4 regions of the Effusibacillus consociatus genome follow, and region 3 is predicted to be linked to each of the others. Evidence: predicted binding sites of a transcription regulator. Region 3 holds the regulator's gene; each other region holds the start of a gene.
What was found. Region 3 encodes LexA, which represses DNA repair genes until DNA is damaged. Its sites were predicted from a motif close to CGAACATATGTTCG; they were not measured.
Positions count from the first base shown of each region.

Region 1 (3,163 bases), on a different contig from region 3:
TCCTTCCACTCTGGTGATATAAAGTTTGTTTGCCATCGGCAGCAACAGTTTGTAAATTTCAGCCCCGCCAACAATAAATAATTCTTCTTCTGCATATTTGGAAGACAGAAGGTCTTCTATCGAGTGAAATACCAGACAACCATCCGGCTTAAAGTTCATATCTTTAGTAAGTACTATATTGATTCTATTGGGCAGCGGTTGTCCAATGGATTCATAGGTTTTGCGTCCCATCACGACGGTTTTCCCTGTTGTCACTTTCTTAAAGTATCTCAAGTCTTCCGGAATATGCCATAGCAATTGATTGTTTTTGCCGATGCCTCTCTTGCTGTCCATTGCAACAATCATTGAAATAGTCATTACACGCTTACCTTGCCTTTGATTGGTGGGTGATGTTGATAGTCCAAAACTCTGATGTCGTCATACGTGAAATCATCGAAGTGTTGTACTTCCGGATTTAACCACAGTTTCGGCAAAGGATGGGGTTCTCTGGTCAGCTGCAGCTGAACCTGTTCCAGATGGTTGACGTAAATGTGAGCATCCCCGATTACATGATGAAGTTTTCCAACTCCCAATCCCGTCACATGTGCCAACATATGAGTCAATATGGCGTAAAAAGTAATATTAAACGGAACGCCTAAAAACAAATCTCCGCTCCGTTGATAGAGCTGACAGGATAATTCACCATTCCGCACGTACCATTGTGTCATCATGTGGCAGGGTGGAAGACGCATATCGTCCAATTGTGCAACATTCCAGGCGGTGATTATATGTCGGCGCGAGTAGGGATTATTTCTCAAGTCGTGAATCAGCCTTTCGACTTGGTCAATTCTTTCTCCATTCGAACCTTCCCATCCTCTGAACTGATATCCGTACCCTTTGCCAATCGTATTTTTTTCGTCAGTCCATTCGTTCCAGATGCGAACACCGTTTTCTTGCAAATAGGAAACATCGTTGCTGCCTAAAACGAACATCCATAACAATTCATGAATTACGCTGTGCAGGTGGATTTTTTTTGTTGTAACTACCGGAAGCCCCTCTTTCAAATCAAAAACCATTTTCTGCCCAAAGGTAGAAATGGTTCCGGTCCCCGTCCGGTCTTCTGTAAGTACACCTTCTTCAAGAACAGTTTTCAGGAAATCCAGATATTGTTTCATATCACTTACCCCTATTCATTAACTTCGATTGGCGAATGACATCACGGGTTACTTTTTATTTTCGAGTAAAAGGGCGCAGTATGAGCATGTGCAACCGCTACCGCTAACGCGTCAGCTACATCATCCGGTTTCGGAACATCCTGCAGCCCCAAGAACATACGAACCATCTCCTGAATCTGCTGTTTCTCCGCTTTCCCGTACCCTGTAATGGATTGCTTGATCTGTATCGGTTTATATTCCGCTACGGTCAATCCCATTTGCGCAGCCACCAACAACACGATCCCTCGTGCTTGGCTGACCCCGATTCCGGTGGTCACATTTTTGCTGAAAAAAAGCTCCTCGATTGCAAGAGAATCCGGTTTTCGACGATCGATAATTTCGCATAATGCATCGTAAATTTGCAAAAGCCTCTTTTCCATGGAAAGCTTGCTGCTTGTCTCAATCAAACCAAATTCAAGCGGGCGAATCCGATTTCCTGTTGTTTCCACGACCCCGTAGCCTGTCCGGCCATACCCCGGGTCGATTCCCAATATCCGCATGCAGGTCCGCCCCCTTCTCCCTAACTATTCGCTATGCGAACATACATTTCCTGTAGGGGACCCATTTAAAGCACCACTTGGCAACTCTGTTGCCTTACAGGAAAATTGTCTACACGTTTACCAGACAACTTTCCAATTTGCATAGAATGTCATCCCGATTCAGGCGCTTTCCGATCAAAACCAGTTTAGTATAGCGAGGTTCACGTCCCCATTCTCCGTTGGCAACAGCCTGACTTCGGTCACCCACGAGATGGAAAATCAACTTTTCGTCATACCCTTCGATCCAGAGGATCCCTTTGCCGCGGAAGATCCCTCCCGGCAAATTTCCCATAAATTCCCCGAACCGGTCATAATCGAGAGGCCGGTCAGAAGCAAAAGATACCGAGCTGATTTCATCGTCTTGCAAATGGCTGTGAAAATGATTGTGCTCCACCCCGAATGCACAATCCGGGCAATCCTCAAGCATCAGCAGCTCTCCTTCCGAGCCCCCGCCAAACAGCCTTTCCAATTGAAACATCCCGACATCCAGAAGCAGTCGAAGATCGACGCGTGCATTCACCGTATCCAAGACGCGGGCTGCCGGATTGAGATCATAGAGTTCTTCTTTGATCTTTCCTACCGTTTCGGACGAAACGAGATCGATTTTGTTCAGGATCAGGATATCCCCCGCCAGAATCTGGTCTGTTGTCGTACCGCTCAGTTCCAGATTTTCAGAAAATCGGCTTGCATCGATGACGGTCACAATCGCATCCAAGCGAACCTGCTCATTGAGCTCGTCAATCAAAAATGTCTGTGCCACCGGACGGGGATCAGCCAAACCGGTGGTCTCAACCAGTAAATATTCCGGACGGTCCTCACGTTCGAGAATTTTTTCAACGGCCTGCTGCAAGTCCTCCCGTACTGTGCAGCAAATACAACCGTTCGCGAGTTCCACAACCTCTTCGTCGGTCCCAACCACTAGGTGATGATCAATCGAGATTTCTCCAAATTCATTGACGATCACTGCAACCTTGAGACCGTGGTTCTCCTGCAAAATATAATTCAGCAACGTCGTCTTGCCGCTGCCTAACGCCCCTGTCAGTATCGTCGCCGGAATTCTTTGATCGATTTGCTCCATCCGTTTCGCCCCCCGAAGTACAATTCGTCTAAAATTCAGTATAGCATGCGCCAAAAAAAGTTGGATAAACTTGAAACTTTTTGTGTGCTTGCAACGTCTTATAGAGTGAATCCCACAAGCGGCACCCAAGCGAGAGACTTCTGCTAACTCCCGGTTTGGTGCCTGAGAGGAAGGTGATTGGTTTGGATCCGAACATTATGGCACTATTCCTGCTGGCATCTACTGTCGGCGTCGGATTAACCATAATCGCGATACAAGAAAGCATGTCAGAAGGAACAGACCAGGATCATTCTTCCTCAAAAAATGACCAAACAGAAAAAGAAGGGTAACCGGAGGTTCGGTTACCCTTTATT
Region 1 covers NZ_JBHSHC010000142.1:28,768-31,930, reverse strand. Annotated here, with positions in the region: gene ACFO8Q_RS20280 (dihydrofolate reductase) at 1-357, opposite strand, end outside; gene ACFO8Q_RS20275 (thymidylate synthase) at 357-1,154, opposite strand; gene ruvC (crossover junction endodeoxyribonuclease RuvC) at 1,196-1,693, opposite strand; gene ACFO8Q_RS20265 (CobW family GTP-binding protein) at 1,803-2,810, opposite strand; gene ACFO8Q_RS20260 (hypothetical protein) at 2,993-3,139, shown strand.
Region 1: the regulator LexA is predicted to act here: its motif matches at 1,730-1,743, upstream of ruvC (crossover junction endodeoxyribonuclease RuvC).

Region 2 (3,163 bases), on a different contig from region 3:
TTCCGCATGTTCCAATTCATACGGTCCCGGGGTCGCGGATACATGAATTACTTGACTGATTCGCTGTTCAAACTCTTCAAATTTGAGCGGTCTGTTATCCGCTGCGGAAGGCAGCCGAAAACCATGCTCGATCAGAGTCAGTTTCCGACTGCGATCCCCGTTATACATTCCGCCGATTTGCGGAACACCGACGTGTGATTCATCAATGATCAACAAGTAATCTTTCGGGAAGTAATCGAGCAGGGTATGTGGAGCCGAGCCCGGAGGACGCCCTTCCAAGTGGCGGGAGTAGTTTTCAATTCCGGAACAGAAACCGATTTCCGCCATCATCTCCAAATCATAGTTTGTACGCTGTTCCAGACGCTGGGCTTCCAGCAGTTTCCCCGCTTCGCGTAGTTCCGCAAGCCGCTCTTCCAATTCCGCCCGGATGCTGGCAATCGCCCGCTGCATCTTGTCACTTGAGGTGACGAAGTGAGAGGCCGGAAAAATCGCGATATGCTGCCGTGTTCCTACGATTTCCCCAGTGACTACATCGATCTCTGTGATTCGATCAATTTCATCGCCGAACAACTCCACACGAAATGCTTTTTCGCTTCGGGATGCGGGAAAAATCTCCAACACGTCTCCCCGAACACGAAAAGTTCCGCGAATAAAATTAATGTCGTTTCTCTCGTATTGCATCTCGACAAGTTTACGCAGGATGTCGTTTCGTGGTTTTTCCATCCCAACACGAAGTGACAGCACATGCGCTGCGTATTCGACAGGGTTCCCCAAACCGTAAATGGAAGAAACGGAACCTACCACGATCACGTCATTTCGTTCCAACAGGGAACTGGTCGCTGAATGACGCAGCTTGTCAATCTCATCATTAATCTTGGCATCTTTCTCGATATACGTATCGGAGGACGGGATATAGGCCTCCGGTTGGTAATAATCGTAGTACGAAACAAAGTATTCGACCGCATTGTTCGGAAAAAACTCCTTAAACTCGGCAGCCAATTGTGCGGCCAAAGTTTTGTTGGGTGCAAGAACAAGGGTCGGTTTGTTCACTTTCGCGATCACATTTGCCATTGTAAATGTCTTGCCTGAACCGGTTACCCCCAGCAGCACTTGCTGTCTTTTTCCGGCTTGCAGTCCTTTGACAAGCGAATCGATTGCTGTCGGTTGATCGCCCCGCGGCGCGTATTCGGACTTCAACTCAAAAACGCCTTTCCGTTCGGCCATTTTCCCCACCCTTTCCATAACAATTATTATACTCGATCACGTCAACAAGGTAACATAACATTTTCGCTTAGTAACCATTCGTAACTCCGACCGAACACGAACTTTTGTTCTATTGTATCGAACCCTCACTTCAAAATCCAGCGGATGGAAAGAATTTTTCCATAATCAAATCGACAAAAAAAGAAAGACACACAAAGATTTTGTGTGCCGGTCGTAATCCGGATCTGTCAATTCCCTGTATTCCGAAGAATGATCACATTCACCCGCCGGTTGGCAGCACGCCCCTCAGGCGTGTCATTCCCCGTAACCGGAACATATTCTCCGTACCCGGTTGCAGACATTAATTCAGGCTTTACTTCCTGGCTTTGGAAGTAATACAGCACATTGAGTGCCCTCTCGGCTGAAAGGTCAAAGTTGGAACGGAACTGGGAATTGCGGATCGGTATGTTGTCCGTGTGCCCTTCAATTGAAATCTTATTTGGCAGTTCCTTTAAAAAAGGAGCGAGCCCGCCGAGGATTTTTTCGGCATCCGGTTTCAAAGCGGCAGAACCGGTATCATACAAGGCGACGTCCCGCAGGGTGATTTGAACACCTTTCGTGTTCAACTCGACCAGGATTTTGTCACTCAAACCGTTTTGCCGGATGTGCTGTTGGAGTTTTTCCTCGGCATTCTTTAAGCGTTGGTTTTCTTCCGCCATTTTCTTGCTGGCTTCCAATATTTCTTTATCAATTGATTTTCCCGATTCGTTCGGCTCACCGTTCGGTCTTTCAAACTTTGTTTGCATAACTCCGGTTGAGCCGTTATAGAAAGATTGATTCAACGAAACGGCAAGCTGTTCATACTTGGTGATATCGATCTTCGACATCGAATACAACACCACGAAAAATATCATCAGGAGAGTGATCAGATCCGCATATGTCAACAGCCAACGCTCATGGTTTTCATGTGCGCCCCCGTGATTGTTACGCCGTCTCGACATCCGCTTCGCCTACCTCTCGCCCTGCTGCTCTAGCATCTTTTTCACGGTTGGTGGGCGCCAGGAACACTTTTAATTTCTGCCCGAGAATGTTCGGATTCTCACCGGCTTGAATGGACAAGATCCCTTCGATCATCAATTCCCGCACCAGCACTTCCTGTTTGCTGCGAATTTTCAATTTGTTGGCAATTGGCAAATAGGCCACGTTTGCGGAAGCTACACCATACAATGTAGCAATAAAGGCAACTGCAATGGATGGCCCCAACTTGCTGGCATCTTCCAGGTTGCCAAGAACGTGGACCAATCCCATAACGGTTCCGATAATTCCCATTGTCGGAGCAAAACCTCCCGCCTGTTCAAAGATGGCGGCCCCTTTTGAATGGCGGTCTTCGATAAACGAGAGTTCTGTTTCCATGATGCTGCGGACCAACTCGGGATCGACTCCGTCAACAACCAGGCGGACTCCGTTTTTGAAAAATTCGTCCTCATAGGTCTCAATTTTCTCTTCAAGCGCAAGAATCCCTTCCCGTCGTGCAATTGTGGCCAAGGATACTAGCTCATCGATAACTTCCAACGGGTCCCGGGATTTGTGAAAAAAAGCGATTTTCAAAATTTTTGGCAGTTGTTTCAACTGTTCCATCGGCGTAGCGACCATTATAGCTCCTGCCGTACCACCAAATACGATCATCAGAGCGGTCACTTCAAATAGCGCGGACGCGTGACCCCCTTCCAAAATGAAGGCTCCTACCAAAAAACCGATTCCGAGGATCAAGCCAAGGACTGTTGTGATATCCATCTATGTTTCCTCCTGTTGCAACAACTTCAGTAGTTTTCTTTTGCTGGTGAATTTCGGTTGCGACCGCTTAGTGTACTCCAAAGTCTCTTCCAGATTGGAATCGACTCAAGTCGGATATATTCCTTCGCGGAGTCATCCGGAACCAATATCAACCCCAGTCCGTGAT
Region 2 covers NZ_JBHSHC010000099.1:29,825-32,987, reverse strand. Annotated here, with positions in the region: gene uvrB (excinuclease ABC subunit UvrB) at 1-1,224, opposite strand, end outside; gene ACFO8Q_RS13175 (flagellar motor protein MotB) at 1,452-2,204, opposite strand; gene ACFO8Q_RS13170 (flagellar motor protein) at 2,188-2,997, opposite strand; gene ACFO8Q_RS13165 (serine protease) at 3,024-3,163, opposite strand, start outside.
Region 2: the regulator LexA is predicted to act here: its motif matches at 1,322-1,335, upstream of uvrB (excinuclease ABC subunit UvrB).

Region 3 (3,163 bases):
CCGTGGGAAACTGAACACGGGAAAGTGGCTCGCTTGATCTGTGATATCTATATGCCGGATGGTACCCCGTTCGCAGGCGATCCGCGCGGTATTCTGAGAAAAGTTTTGGCTGAAGCAAAGGAAATGGGCTTCACCGCGATGAACGTTGGTCCGGAGCCCGAGTTCTTCCTGTTCCAGCTTGACCAGAACGGCAATCCGACCATGGAAGTGAACGACAAGGGCGGATACTTTGACTTGGCTCCGCTCGATCTGGGTGAAAACTGCCGTCGTGAAATCGTGTTAACTCTGGAGTCCATGGGCTTTGAAATTGAGGCTTCTCACCATGAAGTGGCAATCGGTCAGCATGAAATCGACTTCAAGTATGCAAACGCCATAACCGCAGCTGACAACATCATGACCTTTAAGCTGGTCGTGAAAACAGTTGCTCGTAAATACGGATTGCATGCTACGTTCATGCCGAAGCCGATTTTTGGAATCAACGGATCCGGGATGCACTGCCATCAGTCCCTCTTTAAAGGAAAAGAAAATGCATTCTATGATGAGACTGATGAGCTCGGTCTCTCTAAAACAGCAAGGCAGTATCTGGCTGGAATCCTTGCTCATGCACGTGGCTTTGCCGCAATTACAAATCCGACAGTGAATTCTTACAAGCGTTTGGTTCCGGGCTATGAGGCACCTTGCTATGTGGCATGGTCTGCAAAAAACCGTTCGCCTCTCGTGCGTATCCCTGCTTCTCGTGGACTTTCTACGCGTATTGAAGTTCGCAATCCGGATCCTGCCTGCAATCCGTATCTCGCGCTTGCAGTTATGTTAAAAGCAGGTCTTGACGGTATTAAGAACGAACTTCCGCTTCCGGATGCGGTTAACCGCAACATCTACGTGATGAACGAAGTGGAACGTGAAAGAATTGGAATTCGCTCTCTGCCTGGTTCCTTGAAGGAAGCTGTGGATGAACTTCTCGCTGATGATGTGATTCGTTCTGCTCTTGGCGAACATGCTGTCACCCACTTCGTTGAGGCCAAACTGATCGAATGGGATATGTTCCGTACGACAGTTCATGATTGGGAACGTGATCAATACCTTGCAACCTACTAAACCTGCCTGAATCGAAATATTCAACAAAAATGAAAGCCCGCCCCGACAAGTTGTCGGGACGGGCTTTTTATCTTGAAAGAAATCAATTAGGATACGTAGCGGAATACACCGATTACTTTTCCCAGGATCGTTACGTTTTTATAGCGTAAAGGTTCCATTGAGGAATTCTCCGGTTGGAGACGGATGTGATCCGCTTCTCTATAGAAACGCTTAACGGTCGCTTCATCATCCTCCGTCATCGCAACGATAATTTCCCCGTTTCGTGCGGTCTGTTGTTTTCGAACGATCACAAGGTCACCGTCATGAATCCCTGCTTCAATCATCGAGTCTCCTTCAACAGTCAAAAGATATAGCTCACCATCAGCTGCCATGCTAGCCGGGAGAGGGAAGTAGTCCTCGACATTTTCGACGGCAGTGATTGGGCTTCCGGCAGTTACTTTTCCAATTATGGGTACCATTACAGCGGAGAGGTCATGTTGTACAGCAGGAGTCTCCATGCCTAATACTTCGATCGCCCGGGGTTTAACCGGATCTCGTCGAATAAGACCTTTTTGCTCCAACCGTGCAAGGTGACCGTGGACAGTCGAACTTGACGCAAGGCCTACAGCATCCCCAATTTCCCGCACGGAAGGGGGATACCCTTTCTTGCGAACTTCATCTTTAATAAAATCCAGAATCTGTTGTTGGCGTTTGGACAACTTCATAGCCAAAATCTCTCTCCTAACTGTACTAGAAATGGAAACGTTTCATAGACTCTTATAAACGAATTATATCATGTGGTGGAAAAAAATACAAACATAAGTTCGATTTTTGTATTGACACGAACTAACGTTCTGGATATGATGAAGATAATCGAGAACGAATGTTCGGGAAAGGGGATTTGTTTATGTATACGTATAACCATATTCTGGGCGAGAATATTCAGCGGAAGCCTCAGAAGAAAGTGCAAGTTTTGCTTATTGGATTGATCGCAATTCTATTTGTGGGGATTGGACTTAACCTTCTTTGGGGAAACGAGGCATATGGCAGCAATGAAGAGGTTGTGGTAGTTGTACAACCTGGCGATACTCTTTGGTCCATCGCGAATGAAAATTACCAAGGGAAAGATATACAGGAAGCAATTTATTACATAAAGAAGGCGAACCGTTTGAAATCGGGGAATCTTCAGATCGGAACGGTACTTCATCTTCCTGTCTTTTGACGTTTCGCTTCACCTTGGATTACCAAATCCGGATTGCAAACAAAACAATTTGGAGTAGAACAAGTACCAGTTTGGACAAGGTTCCGAGAATAAATCCGATTAACGATGCGAACCCGACTCGAGCAATTTGACCCGCTTTTTGCACCCGAATTAGTTCACCAGCCATGGCTCCGACAACAGGACCCGCCAAGATCCCAAAAGGCCCCATCACAAACGGCCCGATCAGCATTCCGATTGCGGATCCCCAAATTGCTTGTTTGGAGCCACCCGCTCGTTTAATCCCCAAGACACTTGAAACCCAATCGGCCAGAAAGTTCAATGCGATCAGTAAAGCTTGTACCATCCAGAACCAGTACGGGAAGGCAGACCATCCTTCCAACAAGCCGTAAGAAATGATACCTGCCAAAACGAATAACGCTCCGGGTAATAAGGGGTAAAGCGTAAAAGCTATACCTGCGATAAACAATAAGATCGGTAAAACAAGCGTCACTAGCGATTCCTCCGTAATTTTTCATGTAAAGTAAAAGGCAAAGCCTGTATAATGAATGTATCATATAACAAGAGACTCGACCAAGTTGCCAGGAGGATCCAGATTTTGAGGCGTTTTCGAATTACTTTCATTGTACTAGGTTTTCTGCTGTTTATTGCAAGCATTCTTGTCTCACCTCAAGTATATTCTTATTTTCAACCGGCTACTGGAGAAGGGCGTTATATTTTATTAAGATTAGAAGACGTTGGACCGGGAGATTTTTATGGAACACCGGAAGGGATAGGGAAGTTAAAAGCGGTATTGGGATACCTACAAGAGCAGAATGTTCCCTATCATATTGCAGTTGTACCCCGCTGGAAAAGGTACTCGGAACAGGG
Region 3 covers NZ_JBHSHC010000016.1:58,529-61,691, forward strand. Annotated here, with positions in the region: gene glnA (type I glutamate--ammonia ligase) at 1-1,095, shown strand, start outside; gene lexA (transcriptional repressor LexA) at 1,182-1,799, opposite strand; gene ACFO8Q_RS03220 (LysM peptidoglycan-binding domain-containing protein) at 1,982-2,296, shown strand; gene ACFO8Q_RS03225 (DUF456 domain-containing protein) at 2,316-2,786, opposite strand; gene ACFO8Q_RS03230 (DUF2334 domain-containing protein) at 2,892-3,163, shown strand, end outside.

Region 4 (3,163 bases), on a different contig from region 3:
TCCTCCGCCACGTACCGCAGAGCCGGTCTCTTCAACGAGATCGGCCGGAATTTCTTTAAGGAAACGAGACTCCGGATTGCTGCGGGTTTGCCCAAACAACGTTCGGGTTAAGCACGTTGTCAGGTACAATTTCTCCTCCGCCCTAGTGATTCCCACATAACAGAGGCGACGTTCCTCTTCCATTTCATCCGGATCGTCGAGTGAACGGCTGTGCGGAAAAATTCCTTCTTCCAATCCCGCAAGAAATACGATCGGAAATTCCAGCCCTTTTGCCGAGTGAAGGGTCATCAAAGCAACCGCATCCGACTCCCCTGTCATCGAATCGACATCCGCCACGAGCGCCACTTCAGACAGGAATGTAATCAACCCTTCTCCCGGATAGCGTTTCTCGAATTCTTGTGTGACAGACAGAAACTCCTCCAAGTTTTCCAAACGGGTTTCCGCCTCAATTGTTTTCTCCGCTTTCAATTCCGCCCGATATCCGCTGATTGTCAACATCTCATCGGTCAATTCGGTTACGGACAGATATTGTTGTTGAGTTGCCAGATTACGGATCATGAGCACAAAATCTTGAATCGCCTTCGTGAAACGGGCGGAAAGTCCGATTTGTTCAACTTCCATCATGGCAGCAAACATCGAGATCCCGTTTGCATCTGCATAAGCCCGAATCTTGTCCAATGTACCGTCCCCGATCCCCCGCTTGGGAACGTTGATGATCCGGTTTAACGAGATATCGTCATTCATATTGGCGATGAGACGAAGATAGGCGAGTACGTCTTTAATTTCTTTCCGTTCATAGAATCGAATTCCCCCGACAATTGTATAAGCGATCGATGACTTCACCATTACATCTTCCAGCACACGTGATTGGGCATTCGTCCGGTACAGAACCGCGCAATCTTTATAAGAAAATCCTTCATCCAGCGCTTTTTGAATCTGCTGCACGATAAAATAAGCCTCTTCATGTTCGTTCATCGCCCGGCAGAGGACAATCGGTTCCCCTTCCGGCTTGTCCGACCACAGGTTTTTCGCTTTGCGCTGTGTATTCAGTTGGATCACGGCGTTTGCCGCATTCAGGATTTTCTTTGTGGAACGGTAATTTTGCTCCAGCTTAATCACAACCGCATCCGAATAATCCTTCTCGAAGTTCAGAATGTTCCAGATGTCGGCCCCCCGCCAGCCATAGATCGACTGATCCGAATCTCCCACCACACAGAGGTTGCGCCGTTTCGAAGCAAGCAGCTTGATGAGCCTGTACTGGGCATGGTTGGTATCCTGATATTCATCCACGTGAATATAATGGAATTTATTCTGATAATATTCGAGCGTGGACGGGTCGCTCTCAAACAACTCCACCGTCTTCATGATCAAATCGTCAAAATCGAGCGAGTTGTTGGCCCGCAGCCTTTTCTGATACCTTTCGTATACCTGTGCAGCCACTTGCTGAAAAATATCCTTTGCTTGTTTGGCATACGCCTGCGGACCCAACAGCATATTTTTGGCGCCCGAAATATGGCTCAAAATCGCACGCGGCTCGAATTTTTTCGAATCCAGATTCAAATCGGCCAAACATTGCTTAACGGCCATCAACTGGTCGGCCGAGTCGAGAATGGTGAAGCTGGATGCATACCCGATTTTCTCTATCTCGCGGCGCAAGATCCGCACACACATCGAATGAAACGTGGAGACCCACATATCCGCCGCAATGGACCCTACCAATTTTTCTACACGATCCCGCATTTCACGGGCTGCTTTATTTGTAAATGTAATCGCCAAAATCGACCAGGGAGCCACCCGATGCTCGTGAATCAAATACGCAATCCGTCTCGTCAGCGTACTTGTTTTCCCCGAGCCGGCACCTGCCAGAATCAAGAGCGGTCCGTCTTTATGCAGAACCGCCTCCCGCTGCTGCGGGTTCAGACCTTGTAAAATCACATCCGAATTGCCGATTGAAATCATTCCTTCACCGCCTGTAAAATACTAACCGCAAACATACGTTCGCAACTTTATTATCATTGTAGCATTACTACTTCAATAAAAAAAGGCTCCTTTCCTGCAAAGGAACCTCACCATTATTTTCCCCTGTTATCCGCCATCCGGACCATCATCAAATCCGATGCATAGGGTCCAACCTTGGCGTACCATTTTTTTAATGAAGTGGGTGAAATCGTATCCATGTTGCGCGGCATCATCATATGAAATTGGATCAATGTTGCCACTTCAAGAGCCAGTTCGATCGGGTAGCCCATTCTGGGCAAAATCTTCAACGCCAACTGTGCCCCGACGTTCTCATGGTCATAAAAATGTCCCATTAAATCTGTTTTCACATATTGCTCCGGGATGTCGGTCCCGTTTACCCGATAAGTCGCACCCGAGTCGAGGCCGTTCCGGATCCGTTCCCCGTTCTCGATCACTACCCGTTCTTTTTTTGCATAGGATGCATACGGTTCAACGATTACCCCGAGAAACTGCTTGATTCCCGGATACCCTTTGCCAATATCGTGCAGAAGAAGCGTCCAAACCATTTTCAAGGAAGTCCCCGCAACAAATGCGGTTGCCTCCAGAATATGATCAAATACGCTGTATGTATGGTACGGGCTGTGCTGATCGAGCCCGATTGTGCCTTTATATTCCGGAATAAACTTCAGTAATGCCCCTTCCCGTTCAAGCCTTCGAAATACCTTAACCGGATCGCTTACCAGTTCTTTTTCATTTTGTTGAAAAAATTCTGCCGCCTGACGGTCAACCTGTAAGTCCTGCAAAATCTCAATACGGTTCAGGCTTTCTGCGTAAGTCGGGATTTGAAGATCACGGTGAATTCCCTGATGCACAAAAATCGCTTCCGTATGTGCGCCACATTCTTTGGCTAAGTTGATAAAAGGAGCCCGTACCTTTGGTGTTCGAAAAGGTGCTTGGATCGCGACGTCCTCACCTGCATTCAGCTTTTGTCGAGCTTGAGCCAACAAGGCTTCAACCTCTTGCGAAGACACCGTGCCATTGATCCGCAAAGTCAACGTGGTCATACATTCCACCCTCTCATATGGTATACTAATTAGCGTACATGATTCCTAAAGAATGTCCGATCCGGCATTTGCATAGATTGAAACAACGGAGTCAACCCTAGACTCGTATAAGGAGTGATATCAAACTTATGAATATTGTC
Region 4 covers NZ_JBHSHC010000154.1:5,921-9,083, reverse strand. Annotated here, with positions in the region: gene pcrA (DNA helicase PcrA) at 1-1,959, opposite strand, end outside; gene ACFO8Q_RS22080 (ATP-binding protein) at 2,073-3,023, opposite strand; gene rseP (RIP metalloprotease RseP) at 3,152-3,163, shown strand, end outside.
Region 4: the regulator LexA is predicted to act here: its motif matches at 1,988-2,001, upstream of pcrA (DNA helicase PcrA).